DNA from 2 places in the Brevibacterium luteolum genome. Region 1 is predicted to be linked to the other one. Evidence: predicted binding sites of a transcription regulator. Region 1 holds the regulator's gene; the other holds the start of a gene.

Evidence for each region. Region 1 encodes HrcA, which represses chaperone genes, less so after heat shock. Its sites were predicted from a motif close to TTNGCACTCGNNNNNNNCGAGTGCNAA; they were not measured.
Region 2: a site for HrcA is predicted at 5,728-5,754, ahead of groES (co-chaperone GroES). Genes of this name have one in related genera too.

The regions. Positions count from the first base shown of each region.
Region 1 is NZ_JALXPM010000002.1:20,926-29,984, reverse strand. It holds gene ybeY (rRNA maturation RNase YbeY) at 1-109, opposite strand, end outside; gene M3C25_RS00770 (PhoH family protein) at 111-1,079, opposite strand; gene M3C25_RS00765 (16S rRNA (uracil(1498)-N(3))-methyltransferase) at 1,236-2,003, opposite strand; gene dnaJ (molecular chaperone DnaJ) at 2,000-3,118, opposite strand; gene hrcA (heat-inducible transcriptional repressor HrcA) at 3,182-4,192, opposite strand; gene M3C25_RS00750 (DUF3097 domain-containing protein) at 4,346-5,224, shown strand; gene M3C25_RS00745 (DUF4870 domain-containing protein) at 5,362-6,000, shown strand; gene hemW (radical SAM family heme chaperone HemW) at 6,049-7,278, opposite strand; gene lepA (translation elongation factor 4) at 7,280-9,059, opposite strand, start outside.
Region 2 is NZ_JALXPM010000015.1:382-12,327, reverse strand. It holds gene guaB (IMP dehydrogenase) at 1-87, opposite strand, end outside; gene M3C25_RS05445 (GNAT family N-acetyltransferase) at 240-845, shown strand; gene M3C25_RS05440 (hypothetical protein) at 927-1,763, opposite strand; gene M3C25_RS05435 (pseudouridine synthase) at 1,937-2,950, opposite strand; gene M3C25_RS05430 (HsmA family protein) at 3,123-3,524, shown strand; gene groL (chaperonin GroEL) at 3,629-5,221, opposite strand; gene groES (co-chaperone GroES) at 5,271-5,564, opposite strand; gene M3C25_RS05415 (formate/nitrite transporter family protein) at 5,787-6,455, opposite strand; gene M3C25_RS05410 (resuscitation-promoting factor) at 6,696-7,892, opposite strand; gene M3C25_RS05405 (hypothetical protein) at 8,208-8,882, shown strand; gene M3C25_RS05400 (TatD family hydrolase) at 8,910-9,833, opposite strand; gene metG (methionine--tRNA ligase) at 9,840-11,504, opposite strand; partial or broken gene rsmI (16S rRNA (cytidine(1402)-2'-O)-methyltransferase) at 11,516-11,946, opposite strand, start outside.

The DNA of each region.
Region 1 (9,059 bases):
CCTCGGCGGCGGGGTTGATGTGCATGCGCTCAAGCACATGCTCAGCCAGTGCGACGACCTCCGGCAGGTCGATCTCGGCTGGGGTCTCGTTGCCGATGTCGATGGCCATCTCAGCGTCCCTTCTGGCTCGCGGGACCGGCTTCGCGCCCGGACCACAGGTCGTAGGCGTCGACGATCGCCGAGACGAGGTCGTGGCGGACGACGTCCTTGCTCGTCAGGCGGCAGAACTGGATGTCGTCGACGTGGCCAAGGATGTCCTGGGCGAGGACGAGTCCGCTGCGTGCGGCACCGGGCAGGTCGACCTGGCTGGTGTCGCCGGTGACGACCATCCGTGAGCCGAAGCCCAGCCGGGTGAGGAACATCTTCATCTGCTCGAACGTCGTGTTCTGCGCTTCGTCGAGGATGATGAAGGAGTCGTTGAGCGTGCGGCCGCGCATATAGGCCAGCGGGGCGACCTCGATGGTGCCGGAGTCGAGCAGCATCTTGATCCGGTCGGGTTCGATCATGTCGTGCAGCGCGTCATAGAGCGGACGGACGTACGGGTCGATCTTCTCGTCGAGGGTGCCGGGCAGGAACCCGAGGTTCTCCCCTGCCTCGACGGCGGGCCGGGTGAGGATGATCCGCGAGACGGCCTTGTTCTGCAGCGCGTTGACCGCCATCGCCATCGCCAGGTAGGTCTTGCCGGTGCCGGCCGGGCCGAGGCCGAAGGTGATGGTGTGCGAGCGGATCGCTGCGACGTACTGGTGCTGGCCGTAGGTCTTGGGGCGCACGGTGCGCCCGCGGGAGGACAGGATGTTCTCGCTGAGCACGCGGGCTGGGCTGCCGGCTTCGGGCTCCATCGTGTGCACCCGGCGCACCGCATCGGGTTCGATGATGTGCCCGGCGGCGACGAGCGCTTTGAGTTCGCCGATCGTCGTCACGAGCGAGCCGACGGCGGCTTCCGGGCCGGAGAGCGTCATCTCGTGCTGCCGACAGTGGATGTCGACCTCCGGGGCGAGTGCCTCAAGGGTGCGCAGGTTGACCTCGGCGGGCCCGAACAGGGCGACGGGGTCGATGTTCTCCGGGATCGACAGGTGCACGCGGGTGTGCGCCGTCTCGGCCTCGCGCGTGTCTTCGGGTGCCGGTGTGTTCTGGGGCTCCAGCTCAGGTCCTCTTCTCAGGTTGTGTTCAGCGGTGTTCTCGCGTGCGGATTCTCATGGGCAACTCTAGCGCGTCGGTGCCCGGCCCGCCTGGGCTCACCAGCGGCTGAGGGCGGCCTGGCACAGTCCGAGGGCGACCGGCCCGGCTGTCGAGGCGCGCAGCACGCTGGCACCGAGCAGGGCTGTCTGCGCACCGGCTGCGGTGAGTGCGGCGATCTCAGGATCGGAGATCCCGCCTTCGGGACCGACGACGAGCACGAGCCGCTCGATGCCGCCCGGTGCGGCCGTCAGGCTGTCGGCCAGCTCGCGCAGCTGTGCGGTGAGCGGCTGGCTGGCGGTCTCGTGCAGCACGAAGACCGCATCGGCATCCGTGAACGTGTCAGCCAGTCCGGTGCCGCGGGCGAGTTCGCTGATGGCAGGCACGAACGCGCGGCGGGACTGTTCGGCGGCCGCCACCGAGGTGTGGCGCCACTTGGCGATCGACTTGCCGGCTTTGGCTGCCGGCCACTTGACGATCGAGCGCTGCGCCTCCCATGGGACGACGGCGTCGACGCCGACCTCGACGGCCGCTTCGACGGCGGCGAGGTCGCGGCCGGACTTCGCCAGGGCCTGCACGAGCACGAGCTGCGGGTTGGCCGGTGGATCGACCTGGACGGCCGTGACGGCGATGCGCAGGTCATTGCGTTCAGCGGTCGTGATGGTGCCGGTGATGCGCAGGCCGGCGCCGTCGCTGAGCTGCAGCTCCTCGCCCGCCTGCATCCGGCGGACGGTGACGACGTGATGAGCCACCGCCGCAGGTGCGATGACCTCACCGTGCTCGCCGGGGTGGGTGATGTCCGGGTCGATGAAGACCGGCAGGGTCATCGCCCGGCGAACCTCTCGCGGAACCGGCGGAAGGCGCTGCGCTCATCGGCCTTGCCGACGGTGGCCTCCGGCTGGGTCTCATCGCGCAGCCGGGCGAGCTCTTCGAGCAGCTCGGTCTGCTTGGCGTCGAGCTTCTTCGGGGTGGCGACGTTGATCGTGACGATGAGGTCGCCGCGGCTCTGGTGGCGCAGCCGCTTGGCACCGAGGCCGGCGAGCTTCTGGGTGGTGCCCGACTGGGTGCCGGCGGGGATCTCGATGTCCTGGGCACCGTCGAAGGTGTCGAGCTTGACCGTCGCGCCGAGGGCGGCGGCGGTCATCGGCACCTCGATGGTGCAGCGCAGGTTGTCGCCGTCGCGTTCGAAGGAGGCGTGCTCTGCGACGGTGACCTCGATGAACAGGTCTCCGGGAGGCCCCCCGCCGGGTCCGACCTCGCCGCGGCCGGCGAGCTGGATGCGGGTGCCGGTCGACACGCCGGCTGGGATCCGGAAGCTCAGGGTGCGTTCGACGCGCACGCGTCCGTCGCCGTGGCAGGAGGTGCACGGGTCGGTGATGCGGGTGCCGTAGCCGCCGCAGTTGTTGCAGGTCTGGTTGGTGACCATCTGCCCGAGCAGGGTGCGGGTCATCTGCTGGACCGAGCCGGTGCCGTGGCACAGTGAGCAGGTCTCGACCGAGGTGCCGGGCCGGGTGCCGTCTCCCTGGCAGGTCTCGCACACCTCGGCGGTGGCGATGTCGATCTCCTCGGTGCCGCCGAAGACTGCGGTCTCCAAGTCGATCTCGATGCCGATGAGCGCATCCTTGCCGCGGCGCTTGCGCGAGGCCGGCTGCTGGGGCGATCCGCCCATGCCGCCGCCGAAGAACGTCTCGAACAGGTCGGAGAACCCGCCGAAGTTCGCTCCGCCGAAGCCCTGGCCGTATTCGGAGCCGCCCATGTCGTAGTTGCGGCGCTTCTCCGGGTCTGAGAGCACCTCGTAGGCGACCGCGACCTGCTTGAACTCGTCTTCCCGGCCGGGGTTGACGTCGGGGTGGAGTTCGCGCGCCAGCTTGCGGTAGGCCTTCTTGATGTCCGCCGTCGAGGCGTCCTTCGGCACGCCGAGGGTTTCATAGTGGTTGGTCACGTTCGTCCTTTGATCGATGAGGCGATTCGCGGATCGGTTGTCTGTTGCGGGCGTGTGGGCCGGTCAGTCGTTGAGAATGACCGAGACGTACTTCGCCACAGCTCGCACTGCGGCCATCGTCGTCGGATAGTCCATGCGGGTCGGGCCGAGCACCGCCAGGCTGGCCGCAGAATCCTGCGCCCCGTAGCTGGTGGCCACGACCGAGGTCGAGGAGAAGGACTCGACGGTGTTCTCGCTGCCGATGCGCACGCTGACCTCGTCGGTCTCGGCTGCGATCGAGGTGAGCAGCTTGAGCAGCACGACCTGCTCCTCGAAGGCTTCGAGGAGTGGGCCGATGTGGGCGCCGAGCTCGCGGGCGGAGCGGGCGAGGTTGGCGGTGCCGGCCATGACGAGGCGGTCCTGGCGGCCGACCTGGCTGAGGTCGGCCAGGGCGGTGGCCACGGCGTGGGCGGCTCGCTGGTGCTCTGGTGGCACCTCGATGCGCTCACAGGCCTGCTTGACGGCGTCCATCGGCACGTTGTGCACGGCGGCGCGGATGCGGTCGCGGAGGCTGGCGACCTCCTCGTCGGTCAGTTCGCTGCCGGCGTCGATGAGGCGCTGTTCGACCTGCCCGGCGTCGCTGATGAGCACGACGAGCAGGCGGTGGGCGGCGATCGAGACGAGTTCGATGTGGCGCACCTTCGTCTGCCGGGCGATCGGGTACTGCACGACGGCGACCTGCTGGGTCAGTCCGGCCAGCAGCCGGACGGTGCGCTCGAGCATCTCGTCGATGTCGAGTGGCTCTTCGAGGATCCGGGCGATCGCCCGCTTCTCGGCTACCGAGAGCGGCTTGACCTCGTCGATGCGGTCGACGAAGCGCCGGTAGCCCTTGTCGGTGGGCACGCGCCCGGCCGAGGTGTGGGGCTGGGCGATGAGCCCTTCGCTTTCGAGCGCGGCCATGTCGTTGCGGATGGTCGCTGGGGACACGCCGAGCTGGTGGCGTTCGACGAGCGCCTTCGAGCCGACCGGCTCGTTCGTGGCGACGTAGTCTTCGACGATGGCGCGCAGCACGCGCGTCCGGCGGTCATCGTTCACGTGGCCTCGACCTCCTCCTCACTCGTGTCCGGCCCGCATGCCCGCACGCACGCGGGCTGGCACTCAGTCAATGCGAGTGCCAATCAAGTGTACGCCTCGCCGATGGTCTGCCCAAACAGGGCCACACCGGGTGGGCGCAATTACCCTTGTCGTGTGACTTTCTACGATCCCTACGGAGCCGATGTGCTCGCCGGCTCCTCCCCGCGCGCCCACCGCCGTCCCCGCTCAGCTGAGGTGCCCGCCCAGCGCGGCCTCGTCGTCGAGGACGTCGAGACCGGGTATGTCGGGGCGATCACCGGGGTGGAGAAGACCTCTGCCGGCTGGGTCATGCGCTTGGAGGACCGCCACGGCCGCACCCGCCTCGCGCCCTTGGGACCGGGATACTGGGTCGACGGCAAACCGGTGACGATCACCCGCCCGCAGGCCAGCCGCCCGGCTGCCCCGGCGCGCACCGCCTCGGGATCGGTGGCCAGGACCGACCAGCGGGCACGGGTGGCCCGCGGCTCGCGCATCTGGGTGGAGGGCAAGCACGACGCTGAGCTGGTGGAGAAGATCTGGGGTGATGACCTGCGCGGCGAGGGCGTCGTCGTCGAACCGCTCGGCGGCCTCGACGTGCTGGCTGACAAGCTCGCCGAGTTCGGACCCGACCGGAAGCATCGCGTCGGGGTGCTCGCCGATCACCTCGTGGCCGGCACCAAGGAATCCCGCATCGCCGAGGCGGTGCTCGCCGATGAGCGCTTCGCCGGGGTCGTGCACATCATCGGCCACCCCTATATCGACATCTGGCAGGCGGTGAAGCCGGCCGTCGTCGGGATTCCGGTGTGGCCGCAGGTCCCGCGCGGGGAGGACTTCAAGGTCGGCACGCTGCGCCGGCTCGGCTGGCCGGCCCGCGATCAGCGCGATATCGCTCTGGGCTGGCAGCGGATCCTGCGCTCGGTGAGGACGATCGCCGATGTCGAGCCGACGCTGTCGGGCCGGGTCGAGGAGCTCATCGACTTCGTCACCGTCGACCACCTCTACGGGCAGGTGTGAGCGGCCACGGCACCTGTGTCAGACTGTTGCCGCATCCGCGCGCCGTTCCGATGTGCCAGGACTGCATCATCGCGCCGTGACGGCACGCGCGCACCTCGACTACCGTAGAGCGCAGAACACTCTCTGAAAGGACAGCCATGAGCTCCGAATACAATCCCCAGGGCGGCTACGGCTCGCAGCCGGCCGGCCAGCCCGGCTACGGCTCGCAGCCCGGCGGCCATCCTGGTCCCGGTTCCCAGCCCGGCGGCTACCAGCAGCCTGGCGGCTACAGCGGACAGCCGGGCGCCTATGGTCAGCCGGGTCCTCAGCAGCAGCGCCCGACGGCCCCGAACGGCCAGCCGATCGGCGGTTCGACTCTGGCTGGCGTACCGCTGCGCGGCCCCCACCCAGAAGGCGCCTACCAGCAGGGGTCGGCAGGCTACTGGCACGCCGATCCTGACGAACGGCAGATGGCGATGTGGAACGGCGTCGGCATCCTGCTGCTCGGCTGGCTCATGCCGCTCATCATCTTCGTCATCTACAAGGACCGCAGCGCTTTCGTCCGCGAACACGCACGGCAGATGCTGAATACGAATATCTCCTACACGCTCTACCTCATCGGCCTCGGGATTGTCTTCTTCATCATCACGATCGTGACACTCGGTTTCGGAGCGATCATCTACGTTCTGTACTTCGTCCCGGTGATCGCGCTGTATGTGTTCGCGATCATCTCTGCCGTGCGCGGCAACAACGGTGAGGGCTACCGTGCGCCGCTCACCATCGACATGGTCAAGTGACCAGCACGAGCTCGTGATTCTGTGAGGCCGGTCCCGCTGGGGCCGGCCTCACAGCGTTTCGGTGATCCGGCGGACCATGAGGTCGCACAGCAGCCGGCCCTGCAGCGTCGGGCTGAAGATCCCGCGTTCGAAGGCGCCGGCCTCCAGCAGCCCGGCGCGTGCGAACTCGGCAGCCTCGACCTGGCCGGCAGCCGGCAGGCTCGCGATCGGCAGGCCCTCGCGCAGCCGGGCGGTGAGCATGATCCGCTCCAGTTCCTGCACCTCGTCATCGAGGATCTCCCGGCCGATGACCGGGCTATGCCCGGCGCGCAGCCGGTCGGCCCAGGCACGCGGATGCTTGGCATTCCACATCCGCACCCCGCCGAGGTGGGAGTGGGCTCCGGGTCCGAATCCCCACCAGTCGTCGCCGTGCCAGTAGGCGAGGTTGTGCCGGCAGCGGGTGTCTGGACCGGTTGAGTAGTTGCTCACCTCGTACCACTGGTAGCCGGCGGCACCGAGCAGCTGGTCGGCGAGTTCGTACTTGTCAGCGGCATCGTCGTCAGAGGGCATCGGCAGCTGCCCGCGCCGGATCTGGGCAGCCATCTTCGTGCCGTCTTCGATGATGAGCGAGTAGGCCGAGACGTGATCAGGTGCGCAGGCGATCGCCTGTTCGAGGGAGACGTGCCAGTCATCGAGGCTCTCCCCCGGTGTGCCGTAGATGAGGTCGAGGCTGACCTGCAGGCCGGCTTCTTTCGCCCATTCGACGACCTGCGGGATCCGCGCGGCGTCGTGCGTGCGGTCCAAGGTGGCCAGCACCTCGGGAACGGCCGACTGCATGCCAAGAGACACCCGCGTGAATCCAGCCGCTGCCAGAGTCGCAAGGTAGTCCGGGCTCAGCGTGTCAGGGTTCGCCTCGGTCGTGATCTCCGCATCAGCGGCGAACCGGAAGCGCTCCTGCACGTCTGTCAGCACCCCGGCCAGCACGTCTGCTGGCAGCAGGGTCGGGGTGCCGCCGCCGAAGAAGACCGTGGAGACCTCCCGGTCGGGAAAGCCCGCTCGGTCCATAGATGCCCGGACGAAGTCGAGCTCAGCGGCGAGCATCGGGCGGTAGTCGCTGCGCGAGGCGCCGGGTCCGAGCTCGTCGGCGGTGTAGGTGTTGAAGTCGCAGTACCCGCAGCGCACCCGGCAGTACGGGACGTGGATATAGAGGCTCAGGCCGCGCTCGGCGGCACCGACGACTGCGCTGGCCGGCAGGCTGCCGTCCAGCGGTACCGGTTCGCCCGCAGGCTGGGCGGGCATATCAGTTCTTCTTCGCCCCGTCGCCGTCGGAGGACAGTGCGGCGATGAAGGCATCCTGGGGCACCTCGACGGTGCCGACCATCTTCATGCGCTTCTTGCCTTCCTTCTGCTTCTCCAGCAGCTTGCGCTTACGGCTGATGTCACCGCCGTAGCACTTGGAGAGCACGTCCTTGCGGATCGCCCGGATCGTCTCACGGGCGATGATCCGCGAACCGATCGCGGCCTGGACGGGCACCTCGAACTGCTGGCGCGGGATGAGCTCCTTGAGCTTCGAGGCCATCTTCACGCCGTAGCTGTACGCCTCATCGCGGTGGACGATCGCCGAGAACGCATCGACGGTGTCGCCGTGCAGCAGGATGTCGACCTTGACGAGGTTGGCGGCCTGCTGGCCGTCGGGCTCGTAGTCGAGAGATGCATAGCCCTTGGTGCGGGACTTGAGCTGGTCGAAGAAGTCGAAGACGATCTCGCCGAGGGGGATCCGGTAGCGCAGCTCGACGCGATCCTCGGACAGGTAGTCCATGCCGTTCATCTGCCCGCGCTTGGCCTGGCACAGCTCCATGACCGGGCCGACGAAGTCGCTGGGGGTCAGCACGGTGGCGCGCACCATCGGCTCGTGCACTTCGGCGATCTTGCCCTCGGGGTACTCCGAGGGATTCGTCACGGTGTGTTCGGAACCGTCTTCCATCCGCACCTCGTAGACGACCGACGGGGCGGTCGAGATGAGGTCGAGGTCGAATTCGCGTTCGAGGCGCTCGCGCACGATCTCCAGGTGCAGCAGGCCGAGGAACCCGCAGCGGAACCCGAAGCCGAGTGCCGCGGAGGTCTCCGGTTCATAGGTGAGTGCGGCGTCGTTGAGCTTGAGCTTGTCGAGTGCCTCACGCAGATCCGGGTACTGGGATCCGTCGATCGGGAACAGCCCGGAGAACACCATCGGCTTGGGGTCCTGGTAGCCGGCCAGCGGCTCGGTTGCGGCATTGTGGGCGGTGGTGACGGTGTCGCCGACGCGGGACTGCCGGACATCCTTGACGCCGGTGATGAGGTAGCCGACCTCGCCTGCCCGCAGGCCCTTCGACGGGTGCGGCTCCGGTGACGATACGCCGATCTCCAGGAGCTCGTGGGTGGCGTGGGTGGAGATCATCTCGATCTTGTCGCGCGGGCGCAGGCTGCCGTCGACGACGCGGACGTAGGTGACGACTCCGCGGTAGGTGTCGTAGACGGAGTCGAAGATCATCGCTCGGGCTGGGCCGTCCGGGTCGCCTTCCGGGGCGGGGATGTCGGTGATGATGCGGTCGAGGACCTCTTCGACGCCCTCGCCGGTCTTGCCGGAGACGAGCAGGCAGTCCTCGGGTTCGCAGCCGATGAGCCCGGCGAGCTCGTCGGCGTACTTGTCCGGCTGGGCGGCCGGCAGGTCGATCTTGTTGAGCACCGGGATGATCGTGAGGTCGTTTTCCATCGCCAGGTACAGGTTCGCCAGGGTCTGGGCTTCGATGCCCTGGGCGGCGTCGACAAGCAGCAGTGCGCCTTCGCAGGCGGCCAGCGAGCGCGACACCTCGTAGGTGAAGTCGACGTGGCCCGGCGTGTCGATCATGTTGAGGGCGTAGGGTGCGCCGTCGGCCTCCCACGGCATGCGCACGGCCTGGGATTTGATGGTGATGCCGCGTTCGCGTTCGATGTCCATCCGGTCGAGGTACTGGGCGCGCATATCGCGCGGCTGCACTACCCCGGTGATCTGGAGCATCCGGTCGGCCAGTGTCGATTTGCCGTGATCGATGTGGGCGATG
Region 2 (11,946 bases), on a different contig from region 1:
CCCAGGCAGCAGCAGCACATCGTCGTAGGTCAGTCCGGTCAGCGCGAAAGGATCCTCCGCTGCTTTGAAGTGCTGCTCGATGTTCACCTGTGTCTACCTCCCGAGGCGGAATACGGCGTGGGGTCGCTGGCTCAATCGTAGTCCGTCGCAGCGGCCCGGCACCACACCCAGGACAAGGCCTGCCTGCAGCTCCGGCTGTGAGTCTGCCCACGCCTCGGGCGCGGTCTACACTTGAGCCCATGATCGATCACGATGATGTGTCTGTTCCCCATGCCTTCGCTGCGACCCCGCAGCTGGCCGGCACACGGGTGCTGCTGCGCCGGGTCGAGGTCTCCGACGCCGAGGTGCTGGCCGCCGCTGCCGGTGATCTCCCGTCCTCGTGGGTGACGAGTGTGCCCGCGCCCGAGGCGATGGCTGATGAGATCGTGCGCCGGCAGGGCCTGCAGGCAGCTGGGTCCATGGCGCCGTTCGCGGTCGTGGCAGACGGCCGGCCGGTGGGCATGACGACGTTCATGAACATCGATGCGGCCAACCGGCGGGTCGAGATCGGCTCGACGTGGCTGTCTCCTGCGGTGCAGGGCACCGGAGTGAATGCGGAGGCGAAGCTGCTGCTTCTCACCCGCGCGTTCGAGGCCCTTGACTGCATTGCGGTGGAGTTCCGCACGCACTTCCACAACTTCCAGTCCCGAGCGGCGATCGAACGCCTCGGCGCGAAGCCCGATGGGGTGCTGCGCTCCCACCAGCTGTTCAATGGGGTGCTGCGGGATACGGCGGTCTATTCGATCATCGCCTGCGAATGGCCCACGGTGAAGCGGGGCCTGGAGCACCGGCTGGCCGGCCGCTGAGGTCAGCGTCGCGTTCGGCGATCCGCCGGAAAGTCACGACGATGCTCACACCGGGGCGCTCCGCGTGCTCAGGCGGATGGCTCACCGGCGATGTCTTCCTGCACAGGGGCCGCCGACGGGGCCGGTGTGCTCCGGAGTCGGCCTGCGCAGAGACGTGATCGGCATGAGGCAGACGAACAGGAAGATGACAACTGCGAGGGTGATCCCGGCAGGGACGATGACGCTTGTCGTGTCGTAGGCCGGCACAGCCTTGATGAACATGACGATTCCGACTGCCAGGCCCAAGCTCCCGAGCACCCAGCCGCCACCGAGGATGAAGGCGATGATCGGGTTGACCGCCATCATGCGCACCATGAAGACAGCCCCACCGAGAACCGAAAGCGTCACGGACCAGCAGCACAGGAACACCACGAGCAGGTGTGCCGCATCCGGTTCCCAGCTGTCGATGAAGAGCCCCGAAGGTGCGAAGTCGACCACGTACGGCCACACCAGCGTCGACACTGTCAGCAGCCCGGCGTTCACCGCCGAGGTCGCGAAGATGAACGCCGCCACCGGCAGCCGCTTCTGGCCAGCGGTGGAGAAGACCATGCTGTAGTCCATGAACGGGAACATCCAGGACAGGACGACGAGGAAGATGAGGCCCATGAGTCCCGCCTGCTCGGCCGGGACGACCTCTCCCGTCTTGCCGAGCAGCATCTCCGCCCCGACGAACGAGACGATGACGGCCCCGGCTGCGGCCAGTCCGAGGCTGACGAGTACGGCCCGGCCGAAGCGCGGCAGCCATCTGATCGGCTTCTCGCTGTCATCGGAGAAGACCATCTCGCGCTGCCGGTCGAGTTCGCTGAGATCGTAGCGCCCGTCGACCCGCGGCACACCGGCAGCGTACATGTACGGCTCGCCACGCTGCGGGTGCGGCACACGCGGTCCCGGCGGCGTCCGCTGCGCCGGCGGCCGGGGAGGCTGTGCTGGCGGCCGGTGAGGCTGCGGGGGCACAGTCCGGTCCGAAGGCGGGTTGGGATCGGTCATGGTGCCACTGTAATGGCGGGCCGACCCACCTCAGGTTTCGCTGCTGTGGCAGCCCTGTGACATCCTCATCCACCCAGCTGCGCCCACGCGGCGGCCGCGTCGAGCCGCAGCCCGGTGGCGAACCGCCGCTGCTGTCCGGTCAACGGGTCGGTGAAGGCCAGGGTGGATGCCAGCAGCTGCAAGGGGGAGGAGAAGTCGTAGGGATCCGGGTTGTCATCGACCGGGTAGACCGGGTCGCTGAGGATCGGCAGGCCCAGTGCGTGCATGTGCACCCGCAGCTGGTGGGTCTTGCCGGTCACCGGCTGCAGCTCGAACTCCCCGATGCGCACGCCTCCCTCCCCCGTTCCCGAGGCGGTGGGCGCCTGGCCGCCGGCTGGCACCTCGTGCACGGCTGTCAGCCGGATCCGGGTGTGGGCGTTGGGCTCACCGGCCACTTCGCGGACCTGGCGGTCACCGGCGGTCTTCTCCAGCCGGGTGCGGCGCTCACCGGGCAGCGAATCCGGGTCGAAGCCCGGCGGCAGCACTGCCAGCGCCCGGTAGGTCTTCGTCACCTTCCGGTCTTGGAACAGCCGCTGATAGCGTCCACGGGATTCCGGCCGGCGCGAGAACACGAGCAGCCCGGCGGTGACCCGGTCGAGTCGGTGGATGGCGACCAGATCCGGTTCGCCGCGGTCGACGCGCAACCGGGTGACGGCGCATTCGCGTACGAACCGGCCGTTGGGGGTGCTGGCCAGGAAGTGCGGCTTGTCGACGACGAGCAGATCCTCGTCCTCGTCCACGACGCCGATCTCGAACGGCACCCGGGGCTCGGGCGGAACCGGGCGGTGGAACCAGTAGAAGGCTCCGGGGATGACCGGGTCCTCCAGCCGAGCGGGTCCGGCCTCAGCGGTGCACAGGCGGCCGTCGGTTACGAGCGCTGCCCGCGCCTCGGGTGTGGAGTCCGGCACGAGGACGGCGAGCATCTCATCGACGCTGTCCGGCACCGGGGCGCCGGCCAGCGCGTGGGTCTCATGCCCGCCGGGGGCGCGCAGGCGGGTGGCGGAGATCCCCTCACGTGGGGGCAGTGGGCTGCGGGGCATGTGCCCAGCCTACGGGTTCAGCAGTCCTCTTCGCTCGCGCCGAGGATTCCGTGCGGCTCCTGCAGCCGGCATCAATCAATCGGCTCGTGCAGCCAGCATCAACCGATCGGCTGATGCCGAGGTCAGCCGCCGGCCCGATGTGCGCGGCTTCCTGCCGCGCGACGATGGCGACATGCTGACACCTGCCATCATCTTCATCACCCTCGCGCTCATCTTCTACACCGTCGGCGTCTGGGCCGAGCACCTGCGCAAGAACCTCACCTGGACTCATGTCGTATTCTTCGGCCTCGGTCTCGTCTGCGATGCCACCGGCACCGAATTCATGCGCCGCATCGCCGAATCCGGGGATGCGAACTTCTTCTCCGGCTCAGCTGCCGGGTTCCTCAGTCTGACGATGGCGCTCACCGGCGCGCTGGCGCTGCTGCTCATGGCCGTCCACTTCGTGTGGGCCGTCATCGTCATGATCCGCGGCACCGAGGAGGCCAAGGGCACCTTCCACCGCTTCTCGCTCATCGTGTGGATCATCTGGCTCGTCCCCTACTTCACAGGGATGGCGGCTTCGATGATCGGGTGAGCGGCCCGCCGCAGGACCTCCTGACTCTGATGACAGCACCGCGCCCCCGGGAGGCCATCCCAGGGGCGCGGTGTCAGTGCTGAGGCAGGCTCAGGGGCAGAGGGTCAGTCCTCGTCCTCTTCTTCCTGCTTCTCCACGACGAGGGTCTCGGTGGTGAGCACGAGTGCTGCGATCGAGGCTGCGTTGCGCAGCGCCGAACGGGTCACCTTGACCGGGTCGATGATGCCCTGAGCGATGAGATCGCCGTACTCGCCGGTGGCGGCGTTGAAGCCCTGACCGGCGTCGAGCTCTGCGACCTTCGAGGCGACGACGTAGCCGTCCTGGCCGGCGTTCTCGGCGATCCAGCGCAGCGGCTCGCCGATCGCGCGGCGCACGATCGTCAGGCCGGTCTGGGCGTCGCCCGAGATGCCGAGGTCGACGTTCTCCAGGGCCTTGCCGGCATGGACGAGGGCTGCGCCGCCGCCGGCGACGATGCCCTCTTCGATGGCGGCACGGGTGGCCGACACTGCGTCCTCGACGCGGTGCTTGCGCTCCTTGAGCTCCACCTCGGTCGCGGCACCGACCTTGATGACTGCCACGCCGCCGGCCAGCTTGGCCAGGCGCTCCTGCAGCTTCTCGCGGTCCCAGTCCGAATCGGTGTTCTCGACCTCGGCGCGGATCTGCGCCACCCGGTCGGACACGGCATCATCGGAACCGGCACCGTCGACGACGGTCGTCGAATCCTTGGTGACGGTGACGGTGCGGGCGTTGCCCAGATCGTCGAGCGTCACCTGGTCGAGCTTCATGCCCATATCGGCGGTGACGACGGTGCCGCCGGTGAGCACGGCGAGGTCTTCCAGGATCGCCTTGCGGCGGTCGCCGAAGCCCGGTGCCTTGACGGCAGCGACGTTGAGGATGCCGCGCAGCTTGTTGACCACGAGGGTCGAAAGAGCCTCGCCCTCGACGTCCTCAGCGACGATGAGCAGCGGCTTGGAGGCCTGCTGCACCTTCTCCAGCACCGGGAGCAGCTCCTGGATGTTGGAGATCTTGCCCTGGTTGATGAGGATGTAGGGGTCGTCGAGGACGGCTTCCTGGCGGTCTGCGTCGGTGACGAAGTACGGCGACAGGTAGCCCTTGTCGAACTGCATGCCCTCGGTGAACTCGAGCTCGACCGATGCGGCCTGGCTCTCGTCGATGGTGATGACGCCGTCCTTGCCGACCTTGTCGAAGGCCTCGGCGATCATCTCGCCGATCTCACGCGACTGCGCCGACAGCGCGGCGACGTGGGCGATCTCCTCGGAGCCGGAGACGTCGCGGGCGGTCTCCCGCAGCTTCTCCTCAACGAGTTCGACGGCCTTCTCGATGCCGAGCTTGAGCTGGCTGGGGGCGGCACCGGCAGCGACGTTGCGCAGGCCCTCGTGGACGAAGGCCTGAGCGAGCACGGTCGCAGTCGTGGTGCCGTCACCGGCGACGTCGTTGGTCTTGGTGGCGACTTCCTTGGCCAGCTGGGCGCCGAGATTCTCGTACGGATCGTCGAGTTCGACCTCGCGGGCGATCGTCACACCATCGTTGGTGATGGTCGGAGCGCCCCACTGCTTGTCGAGCACGACGTTGCGGCCGCGCGGGCCGAGGGTCACCTTGACGGTGTCGGCCAGCACGTTGACGCCGCGCTCAAGGGCCTTGCGCGCGTCGTCGTTGAACTGAAGTGTTTTAGCCATGTGTCACTTCCTTCTGTGAAGTACGAACAGTCTGCTCAGGCGCAGATGCTCAGCCGATGACGGCGAGCACGTCACGCGCCGAGAGCACGAGGTATTCCTCACCTGCGTACTTGACCTCGGTGCCGCCGTACTTGGAGTAGATGACCTTGTCGCCGACGGCGACGTCGAGCGGCACGCGGTTGCCGTTGTCGGCAACGCGACCCGGGCCCACGGCGACGACTTCGCCTTCCTGCGGCTTCTCCTTGGCGGTGTCAGGGATGACGAGGCCGGAGGCAGTGGTCTGCTCGGCTTCAACCTGACGGATGACGATCCGATCTTCGAGCGGCTTGATGGAGACCGACATGTGCGGACACTCTCCTTTGTCTGTAGTCCTCAACAGCGTCCTGACTCGGGCACTGGGTGGTGCTGTGGCCTGCTCGTCGTCGCGGGTGCCGAGCGTGCCGATCCGCTTCAGGGGCTGTTAGCACTCATTGGCTTAGTGTGCTAATTCGACTTTAGAGCGCTGCTTGGCACTCGGTCAACTCGAGTGCCAATTCCGTCGCGGAGCCACAGCCAGCACGCAGGCTCAGTCGCGGGCTGCCTCTTCTTCGAGGTCTTCGAAGCTCAGCTCACCGCGGCGCACTGCCCGCAGGATCCGCCACGTGCGCGCCATCCGCGGCAGCGTGATGATGAGCAGCCCGCCGAGCATGTTGAACGGGATGACGATCGCCATCCACACAAGGAAGTCCGTGACCGAGATGTCAGCTCCGGCGACCATGGCGCCGAAGATGATCATCGCGTTGAGTGCACCGTGCAGCAGGCCCAGCCCGATGACGATGAGCCCGGAGATCATCGAGATGACAGCGAAGACGACGTGGTTGTCGGTGCCCTGCTGCATGCGGGTGGTGAGCGTGATGGAGGCACCGGCGAGCAGCGACAGGCAGATCATCACGAGCAGCGAGGGATTGTCGACGTAGCTGGCCGCCTTGTCGACGAGGGTGCCGTGGTAGTCCGGCAGGGCGAGCACCGTCAGCCACATGAAGGCGAAGCCGCCGGCGAGGTTGGTCACGAGTTTGACGCTCCACAGCCGCACCAGCTGGCCCCAGGTGCCCTGTCCGGCTGCGATCGCGTGGATGGGCAGCAGGAACTCCTCGGTGAACAGCTCCGAGTGGGCCATCTTGAGGGCGAACATGCCGATGCCGAAGGCCATGCCGGCGAGGATGTCGCTGCCGGTGGCCTGCAGCACGAGGATCATCGCGAGGATCCCGAAGGAGACGTCGATGCCGCCGAATAGGCCGGTGACGATGAGGTTCGGTCCATGTGCGGTTGAGCCGCTTGGCGCCGGAGGAGACCGTGGCGGCGGCTTCGTCGATGTCGGTCTGCGACTTCTTCACGGATGCCCCCTTCCAGGCGTCTGGCCACCTGACCAGGGTACGGGATGACACACCTCGGGCCCGGTACGATGACCGGGCCCGAGGTGGTGGCTGGCTTCAGATCAGGCGCAGGCCCACTGTCCCCATCCTGCCTTCTTCTGCAGGATCTTAGCGCGCTTGAACTGCTCCTGGGGGCTGGCATCGATCGGGTTGCCGGAGCCGCCGACGGAGCGCCAGGTGGCGAGCTTGAACTGGAAGAGCCCGAAGTGGGCGCGGTTGGACTGATTGATCGCCCGCGGGTTGAAGTTCGACTCGCACTTGACGACCGAGTACCACTTGGAGCCGGGTCCGCCGAGCATCTCCTTGATCTGGGCGGTGGTCATGCTGCCGGAGTAGTTGTCCTCGGAGTTGTCCGAGCCGCCGGAGCCGCTGTCGTCCTTGCTGCGCGAGCTCTTGTCGGACTGGCGCTTCTTCTCCGGGGCCTTGGTGCCCTCGACGACGACCTCTTCGACCGGCTTCTCGATGTCTTTGGAGGAGACCTCTTCGCGGCTGACCTCGTCGCCGTTGACCGTGCGGACTTTGAAAACGACCTCGCGCTTGCCGTCCTTGCCCTTCTTCTCGACCTTCTTCTCACCGCGCGGCAGCGAGGAGTCCTTCTTGACGGTGACCTTCTTCTTGATCGTCTCGGTCTCGGTCTTCTCTTCGTTGACCACGCGCATGACGTTGACGACCTGGCCGTCGTAGACGTTGGAGGTCAGTGGGGCAGAGGTGATGTCGTCGGTGCCGAGTTCGATGCCGGCTTCGCTGATGACGTCCTGAACGGTCTTGGCGGCGGCTTCGACCGGCTGGGTCTTGCCGTCGGCCATGACGCTGACGGTCTTCGCGGTGGTGACGTCGATGGTCTCGCCGTCGCTGATCTTGTCATCGAGGGCTGCGGAGACCTCAGCGCCCTCGTGTTCGATGCCGAGGTCGGCCAGGGCCTGTCCGACGGTCGAGGCGTTGGTCCATTCGTCCATCGGCTTGCCGTCGACGGTGAGGTCGAGGTCCTTGGCCTTGTTCACGACGATGTTCATGTCGCGTTCGACCTGGGTGCTGCGGCTGGGCTGGACCTGGTCGCGCTCGTCGAGCGTGATGTCCTGTGCGGCGAGCACGTCGTCGACGGTCGAGCCGAAGCTGCGGACCTGCTCGGCTTCGCCGTCGACCGTGACGTTGACGGGCTTGTTCAGTGCCAAGAAGGCACCGGTGCCGCCGACGAGCGCGGAGATGACGACCGACTGCGCGACGATCTGCACCTTGCGATTGCGAATAGAAGGAATCACGAAAACTACCCCAATAGACTCTCTGCAGTGAAGACCCGCGGTGGCGGGCCCCAAGTGAGTGGCTGTCCGGCCTGCTGTGTGCGGGCCCGTCTGCGCCGCTGGATCGACGGCAGGCGTGAAGACAACGAGACCCAGCGTAACCGATTCGTTACCAACATTGCAAAGCTGTGACATAGGCCGCGCTGAAACCTGACGTCGTCGCTGGTCAGCGGCCCGAATCTGCGGCTGGCGGCGGGTCACAGACGGTGTTACACATGACGTTCGGCAGGCGGGCGGCAGTCCTGCGGCAGCGGGTTTCGCCGTAATGTGCACAGTATGTCCGAGCCCACTCGCGCATTCCCCTCCGGTGCCGCCCCCACCAGCTGGCTGGGCGATCCCGTCAGCCGTCATCCCCAGATCCGCATGCTGCGCAATCGGCTCAACCGGCAGCTCATCAGCACGCTCATCTTCTCGGCGGCCGGGTTCCTCATCTTCGCCAGCGGCTGGTTCTACGCAATGCTCGGCTGGCTGCCGGATCTGGCCCCGACGGCCGAGGGTGCCGCCGGCGTCCGGGAGCTCGCCGGCCTGGCCGTCGTGCCGCTGCTCGTCTGGCTCGCGGCACACGGGCTGCTCATCCTGCTCGGCGCTGTGGGCTTTCGCGCCCGGGCGGCCCTGCAGTCCCTGCGCGGCGGGCTGGCCTACCGGGCGATGCCGGCCAGTGTGCTCCCGCGGGTGCTCATCATCCTGTATCTCATCGCCCTCGGGCTGACGGCACTGCTGGGCCTGGTGGCCGGGCTGCTGCCGATACTGGCCGACTCCATGGTCATCACCAATGTCACCGACGAAGTCGCAGCCGAAGTGCGCCGGCAAGCCTGGACGATCGCCGGTGCCTTCATCGCGTGGCTGTGCACGTCTCTCGTGCTGCTGTTCGTCTCGCAGGTCATCAACTTCCGTGGCCTGCTCACCGCAGCCCAGATCGAGAAAGCCGTGGGCCACGCGACCCGCGGCTAGCCCAGGCTGCTCAGCCGACCGGGACGTTCAGCTCAGCGCCCAGGAACCGAAGATCCGCTCGGCGTTCTCGCCGACGGTCCCGGCGATGTGGTCCTCGTCGACGCCGCGCACCTCGGCGAGCATGCGCACGGTCAGGGCCGTCAGGTACGGTCCGCCGGGCTTGCCGCGGTGCGGATGCGGTGTGAGGAAGGGGGCGTCGGTCTCGGTGAGCAGCAGCTCATCGGGCACGACGGAGGCGGCATGCCGTAAGTCGTCGGAGCGTTTGAAGGTGACGTTGCCCGCAAACGACATGTAGTAGCCGCGCTCGGCGCAGATGCGGGCCATCTCGACGTCGCCGGAGAAGCAGTGGAACACCGTCTTGGCCGGTGCGCCCTCCTCCGCGAGGATGCGCAGCACATCGGCATGGGCCTCCCGGTCGTGGATCTCGAGCACCTTGTCGAGCCGCTTGGCCATCTCGATGTGGGCGCGGAAGGACTCCTGCTGGTCGGCCACGCCGTCGTCGGCGGTGCGGTAGTAGTCGAGCCCGGTCTCGCCGACCACCCGGATCCGCCCGGCACTGGCGAGCTGCTCGATCTCGGTCAGCGACTCCTCCAGCAGGCCTGCGGCTGCCAGCCGGGGCGCCTCGTTCGGGTGGATCGCCACCCCGCCGAGCATCCAGTCGCGACCAGCGGCGGCCTCGGCGGCCACGACCTCGGCGGTCCAGCGGGCCGAGGCCATCTCGCAGCCGATCTGCACGATGCGCGTGATGTTGGCAGCCATCGCGGTGTCGTGGAAGAACGACAGCGGCGGGAAGGTCTCGTCTGCTTCGGGTTCGACCTCGGGGGCGGGTTCGCCGTCCTTGATCGGCCCGCGTGCGCCCACGCCGATGTCGAGGTGGCAGTGGGTGTCGACGCCGGGTGTGCTCAGCGGTTGGGGAACCTCGGGATACGTGCCTGCAGCCCGTGATGCCATTGAGCCTTACTCCTCCACCTGGAACTTGGGGAACACCGGGGCCGGCTTGGGCAGCGGCGTGCCTGCGGCCAGCGGGGTGTCGATTGCGGTGAACAGGCGGGCCGGTTCGGGCCGGCCTGCCTCCGGGTCGCCTGCGCCCTCTGCGGCTCCGCCGACGTGCACCGGGGTGATCGCCGGAGCGCCCTCATTGGCGGCATGGACGTTGCGGGCACCGGCTGCTGCCGCCGCCTCCCCTGCCGGCACGCCGAGCTGGTCGAGGATCTTGCCAGTCGATTCGGGCATCACCGGCTGGATGAGCAGCGTGATGATGCGCACGACCTCCAGGGTCACCCACAGCACGGTCTCCATCCGGGCGGTGTCGGTCTTCTTCAGCTTCCAGGGCTCCTGGGCCGAGAAGTACCTGTTCGCCTCGGACAGCACCTTCCAGCAGGCGCCGACGTAGAGGTGCAGGTTCTGCACATCGACATGCCGGCGCGCCTCGGGCAGCACGCCGCGGGCCAGTGCCAGCAGCTCCTCGTCCTCGGCGGTGAGTGAGCCTGGGGTGGGCACCTGGCCGCCGCAGTTCTTGGCGACCATCGACAGGGAGCGCTGGGCGAGGTTGCCGTACTCGTTGGCCAGATCGGTGTTCTTGCGGGTGATGATCGACTCCTGTGAGTAGGAGCCGTCCTGGCCGTAGGAGATCTCCCGCAGCAGGAAGAAGCGCAGGGCGTCGAGTCCGAAGGCGTCGATGAGGTCGTAGGGGTCGACGACGTTGCCGACGGATTTCGACATCTTCTCGCCTGCGTTGAACAGGAAGCCGTGGGCGTGGATGCGCTCGGGCAGGGTGATGCCGGCGCTCATGAGGAAGGCCGGCCAGTACACGGCGTGGAAGCGGGCGATGTCCTTGCCGATGATCTGTGCATCCGGCGGCCACACCTGCCCGAACCGGTCACCGGAGCTGGCCTCGCCGGGGAAGCCTGCGCCGGTGAGGTAGTTCGTCAGTGCGTCGACCCACACGTACATCACGTGCTTCTCATCGCCGGGCACCGGCACGCCCCAGTCGAAGGTGGTCCGGGAGATCGACAGGTCGTTGAGCCCGGAGCGGACGAACGAGGCGATCTCGTTGCGGCGGCCCTCAGGGCCGAAGAACTCCGGGCGCTCTTCGTAGAGCTTCAGCAGCGGTTCGGCGTAGCGGGAGAGCCGGAAGAAGTAGGACTCCTCCTCCGTCCACGTCACCTCGGCACCGGAGGACACCGCCACGCGCACGCCGTCGCGCACCTCGGTCTCGTCTTCGGCGAAGTACGCTTCATCGCGCACGGAGTACCAGCCCGAGTAGGAGTCGAGGTAGATGTCGCCGGCGGCCTCCATCCGCCGCCACAGCTCCTGGCTGGCCGCGTAGTGGTCGGTGTCGGTGGTGCGGATGAACCGGTCGTACGTCGAGCCGAGCACATCCTGCAGGTGCCGGAATTCGGCGGCGTTGCGGTCGGCGAGCTCGCGGCTGGTGATGCCCTCACGCTGGGCGGTCTGCTGCATCTTCAGCCCGTGCTCATCGGTGCCGGTGAGGAAGAACACCTGCTCGCCGTCGAGTCGCTTGAACCGGGCGATGATGTCGGCGGCGACGTACTCGTAGGCGTGGCCGATGTGCGGGGTGCCGTTGGGGTAGGCGATCGCTGTGGTGAGGTAGAACGTCATAGACGCTCAGTCTAACGCTCCGCCTGCAGGTACGTTTCATACGCCTGCCGCTTGGACACCCCGTGCCGGGTGGCGACTTCTCCGGCAGCGTCTTTGACCCGCATGCCGGCGTCGACGAGCCTGCGCATCTCCTCGATGTAGTCACCGGCGTCGGCGGCCTCGGGTGAGGCGCCGGAGATCACGAGGGTGATCTCCCCGCGCACCCCGTCGCCGACTCGCGCGCGCACCTCGGTGATGGTGCCGCGGATGACCTCTTCGTAGGTCTTCGTCAGCTCCCGGCACACTGCGATCTGCCGGTCGGGTCCGCATGCGGCCTCCAGGTCGGCGAGCGCGTCGACGAGCCGGTGGGGACTTTCGAAGCACACGAGTGTGCGCTCATCGGCGGCCAGTGCGCCCAGCTTCCTGCGCCGCTCCCCTGCCTTGCGGGGCAGGAACCCCTCGA